2 regions of the Pseudomonas sp. BS3782 TE3695 genome follow, and region 1 is predicted to be linked to the other one. Evidence: riboswitches for the same ligand, from Rfam matches in the RefSeq annotation. Region 1 holds a riboswitch; the other holds the start of a gene.
The links. A riboswitch is a leader RNA that binds a small molecule or an ion and turns the genes downstream of it on or off. The one in region 1 is predicted to bind cobalamin.
Positions count from the first base shown of each region.

Region 2: another riboswitch for cobalamin. It lies ahead of cobO (cob(I)yrinic acid a,c-diamide adenosyltransferase); the one in region 1 lies ahead of ABH909_RS19260 (CbtB domain-containing protein).

Region 1 is NZ_JBNDKB010000001.1:4,302,634-4,305,085, forward strand. Features, by position in the region: gene cobW (cobalamin biosynthesis protein CobW) at 1-579, opposite strand, end outside; cobalamin riboswitch at 680-893, opposite strand; cobalamin riboswitch at 1,092-1,319, shown strand; gene ABH909_RS19260 (CbtB domain-containing protein) at 1,441-1,647, shown strand; gene ABH909_RS19265 (CbtA family protein) at 1,659-2,366, shown strand; gene ABH909_RS19270 (cobalamin biosynthesis protein) at 2,363-2,452, shown strand, end outside.
Region 2 is NZ_JBNDKB010000001.1:5,233,760-5,236,211, reverse strand. Features, by position in the region: gene ABH909_RS23565 (PQQ-dependent sugar dehydrogenase) at 1-360, opposite strand, end outside; gene ABH909_RS23560 (hypothetical protein) at 428-1,012, opposite strand; cobalamin riboswitch at 1,167-1,399, shown strand; gene cobO (cob(I)yrinic acid a,c-diamide adenosyltransferase) at 1,482-2,093, shown strand; gene ABH909_RS23550 (cobyrinate a,c-diamide synthase) at 2,104-2,452, shown strand, end outside.

The DNA.
Region 1 (2,452 bases):
GCTGATCAGATCGGCCTTGTTGAGGATCACCAGGTCGGCGCTGGCCAGTTGGTCGGCGAACAGCTCATGCAGCGGCGATTCGTGGTCCAGGTTCGGGTCAAGTTTGCGCATGGCGTCGACCTGATCCGGGAACGCAGCGAAGGTACCAGCAGCGACGGCCGGGCTGTCGACCACGGTGATCACCGCGTCAACGGTGCAGGCGCTGCGGATTTCTGGCCACTGGAAGGCTTGAACCAAAGGCTTTGGCAGGGCCAGGCCCGAGGTTTCGATGAGGATGTGGTCGAGGTCGCCGCGACGGGCCACCAGTTCGCGCATCACCGGGAAGAATTCTTCCTGAACGGTGCAGCACAGGCAGCCGTTGGCCAGTTCATAAACGCGACCGTTGGCTTCTTCTTCGGTGCAACCGATCGAGCACTGCTTGAGGATTTCGCCGTCGATGCCCAGCTCGCCGAACTCGTTGACGATCACCGCGATACGACGGCCCTGGGCGTTGTCGAGCATGTGGCGCAGCAAGGTGGTTTTGCCCGAGCCGAGGAAGCCGGTAACGATGGTGACGGGGAGTTTAGCCAGTGTTTTCATCGGATGCCCTTTGGCAAGATAGCGGGCATACGGGACGACAATCGCAGCGGCGGATGCGCGCGTGGAAGAGTTCGCCACCGGATCACCCCGCCCGGTTGTAGTGAGAATCTGTGTCGAGGCAGGTCTCCTGGCTGACGGTGTGCCAATCGTTCGACTGGCGTTTGCTGCGCCTTCCCGCGAACCTGATGGATCAGGGTTTGCAGTGGCGTGGCAGCGAACATCACCGTTCACAGTTGCGGGGGCAGCCGCGGCATCGACCGCGTTCCCTTCTTAGCTTCGGCAAATGCCGAAGAACCTCGAAAGCGCAAGGCTACGCATCGTGTGGGGGCGGGTCAATCACTGAGCACGCCGCCCCCCTGTAGGAGCTGCCGAAGGCTGCGATCTTTTGATCTTGTTTTTGAAAGCAACATCAAAAGATCGCAGCCTTCGGCAGCTCCTACAAAGAGCCAGTCAGCAGCGGGCATCCAAGTGAGAACCCTTGCCAATTGACGCCCAACCCCCGCCCATGCTCTCCTACACGCCTTGTTACGGGTGCCCTTCACAGGGTGAAACGGGAAACCGGTGAATCATGTGCTTTACTCTAAAGCCATGTCAGTCCGGTGCTGCCCCCGCAACGGTAAGCGAGTGAAGCGTCAGATCCACTGTGCCCGTCATATGGCATGGGAAGGTGATGCTTGCAGGTCTGGGCGCAAGCCCTGCCCCTCGCGAGCCCGGAGACCGGCCCGCAACACAAAGTGACTTTTACGTTCACTGAATAACAAACCCGCGGTGGGCGGGCGCTGTTCGAAATCTCGGCGTGCCCCGGCGTGCGGAGGTTTTCATGCGCTCTATTCACCCGCTGACAGACCAGAGGGAAGCGCCATGTCGATCATCAGCAGCACCGCCAGCAACACCGATAAAAAGAGCACGATCAGCACCACCACTACCCTGAGCCAACGCCTGACCGCCGCTTTTTGTGCGTCGATCCTTGGCGCCAGCCTTGTGTATTTCGCCGGTTTCTCGCACATCGAAGCGGTACACAACGCCGCGCACGATACCCGTCACAGCGCCGCATTCCCGTGCCATTGAGACCTGCTGACATGATCAAGCGTATTGCGCAAACCGCAGGTTTCACCGGGCTGCTGGCCGCCCTGCTGCTCACCCTGCTGCAAAGCTTCTGGGTGGCTCCGCTGATTTTGCAGGCCGAGACCTACGAAAAATCCGAGCCGGCCGCGGTTCAAATCCACGAGCATGCCGCGGGAGCTGTCACCGCTCACACCCACGATGCCGAAGCCTGGGAGCCCGAAGATGGCTGGCAGCGCGTGCTGTCGACCACCGGCGGCAATCTGGTGGTATCGGTCGGTTTCGCTTTGATGCTGGCGGGCCTCTACACCTTGCGCGCTCCACGCCGTACTTCTCAGGGCCTGCTCTGGGGCCTGGCGGGTTACGCAACGTTCGTGCTGGCGCCAACCCTCGGCCTGCCACCTGAACTGCCAGGCACCGCCGCGGCAGATCTGGCGCAACGGCAGATCTGGTGGATTGGCACCGCCGCATCCACCGCTGTCGGCATCGCGCTGGTCGCTTTCAGCCGCCACTGGCTGATGAAGGTACTCGGCGTGGCAATCCTGGCTGTGCCTCATGTGATCGGTGCGCCGCAGCCGGAAGTCCATTCGATGCTGGCACCGCAAGCTCTGGAAACGCAGTTCAAAATCGCTTCGCAGCTAACCAACATGGCGTTCTGGCTGGCCCTGGGCCTGATCAGCGCCTGGTTGTTCCGCCGCAAAAGCGATGGCCAGTATTGCGCATGACTGACGTCAGCGCAGCGCCGACCCTGGTGGTCGGCCTGGGCTGCCAGCGCGGCTGCCCCGTCAGCACGTTGCGGGCGCTGCTTGAT
Region 2 (2,452 bases), 930 kb from region 1:
GGCACCGGCGCGGCCCATGACTTTGCCCATGACCCAGCCGCGAATGCCTCCGCCAGGTTTAGGCGGTGCGTTGGTTTCGGCTACCAGTACGTCGCCGTTGGGTAGTACATAGAGCCAGCGCGGGTGTTCGAGGCCTTCGGCAAACGCCGCCACTTGAGTCCCTGGTGCGGCGGCAGGTTTCTTGCCTTCAGGCCAGCCGATCGCCGGGGCGATGTTCACCGTCGGGATCAGGGTTTTATTCGGTTCTGGCAGCTTGGGCGAAGGGCCTGTGCCATCCGAGACTTGCAGTCTGGAGGTTTCACCACAGGCAGCGAGCCCTCCGGCGAGCGCGATGATGAAAGCGAGCTGGGGTTTGCGCATTACGATCTTCCCTATGAATGCATTGATGTAATCATAGAGAAGCGTAGACGCTCGATGGTTCAACCGGTCAGCCGCGGGCTTCCTTGAGCACAATAGCGATGCCCGGATGATAGTTGCCGGCTTCATTACGCAACTTGCGGTAGGCGTAAGGGAAATACCAGGCCACGGCGCAGGTGTGTTCCTTTTGCAGGTCATCGACCATGTCCTGGAGTTCCTCCGGGGTGGCGCTGTGCTGGGCTTTTTGTGGCGCGACAAACAGACAGCCGAGTTTCAGGTCGCTGGCGTAGCTGATTCGCTTCGCATCGCTGGTGATGTCCGCCAGCGCCTGGGTGAGGTTCAGGCTATTGACCCGTGGCCAGCGCTGGGTGGCTTGGAGATATGCGCGTTCTTCGCTGCTGGCGATAAACAGATCGGCGCGGGCGTTACGTTCGCCTTCTTCAATCTGTTTGCGGGTCGACGTCTGTGCCAGCGTGACCATTTCTGCCATCCAGGCCGCGGCGGAGAGCAGGCCGAGGTTGGCGTTTTCGTCATACCAGTAAGGTGTATCGTTATCGCCGCGCACGGCGTTGTAGCGGTCGATACAGTCAAACCAGCGTTCCAGCACCGGCCGCAGGAATTCCAGCTTCGGATTGCTGATGATCATGCCTTGCATGTGGCTCACCCTTGTTATTGTGTTGTCAGGTTGTGGCTCTTTGATATCACTGCTGACAGTGTGGCACAAGATTGGCGTCAGTTAATTGATCGATGGCAGTTATTCGCTCAGCGGTGTCCCGGCTTTAATTGACGCTCCATCCCCAACCCTCTAACCTTCGCGGCTTGTTTCAGGTGCTCTGTGACCTTGGTCGACAGAGTGAAACAGGGAAGCCGGTGAGTGACTATCTTCAAGCGACGAAGAGTCATGATCCCGGCGCTGCCCCCGCAACGGTAAATGAGAGAAGACTGCGCCTTGAGCCACTGTGTTGATATCAACATGGGAAGGCGCGCGGTCAGGCGCAAGCCGCTCATGAGCCCGGAGACCGGCCTGATTCATCCAACGGCATCACGGTGGGCGATGCCAGGCTTGTTGCCGTCTATTCTTGTGCCTGCCCGCCGTTATCCAGCCTCAACGGAGAGCTCCCCCCATGACTGATACTCCCGATCGTGACGAACGCCATCTGGCGCGCATGCTGCGCAAAAAAGCGGTGATCGACGAACGCATCGCCAACTCGCCGAATGAATGCGGTTTGCTGCTGGTGCTCTCTGGCAACGGCAAAGGCAAGAGCAGCTCGGCGTTCGGCATGCTTGCGCGGGCCATGGGCCATGGCATGCAGTGCGGCGTGGTGCAGTTCATCAAGGGGCGCAACAGCACCGGCGAGGAGCTGTTCTTCCGGCGCTTCCCGGAGCAGGTGCGTTTTCATGTGATGGGCGAGGGCTTCACCTGGGAAACTCAGGATCGCCAGCGTGACATCGCCGCCGCCGAAGCCGCCTGGGCAGTGTCCCGCGAATTGCTGCGTGATCCGGCCATTGGCCTGGTAGTGCTCGATGAACTGAACATCGCCCTCAAGCACGGCTACCTCGATCTCGATCAGGTGCTCAGCGACTTGCAGGCGCGTCCGCCGTTGCAGCACGTGGTGGTCACCGGTCGCGGCGCCAAACCGGAGATGATCGAGCTGGCCGACACCGTCACTGAAATGGGCATGATCAAGCACGCCTTCCAGGCCGGAATCAAAGCGCAAAAAGGCGTCGAGTTGTGAACTGCATTTTATGAATAGCCATCGTCAATGCCCGGCGGTACTGATCGCCGCGCCGGCCTCCGGTCAGGGCAAGACCACCGTCACCGCCGCGCTCGCCCGTTTGCATCGCAATCAGGGGCGCAAGGTTCGCGTGTTCAAATGCGGCCCGGACTTTCTCGACCCGATGATTCTCGAGCGCGCCAGCGGCGCACCGGTTTATCAACTCGACATGTGGATGGTCGGCGAGCAAGAAAGTCGACGGCTATTGTGGGAAGCCGCTGGCGAAGCCGACCTGATCCTCATCGAAGGCGTCATGGGGCTGTTCGACGGTACGCCGTCCAGCGCCGATCTGGCGCGGCACTTCGGTGTGCCGGTGCTCG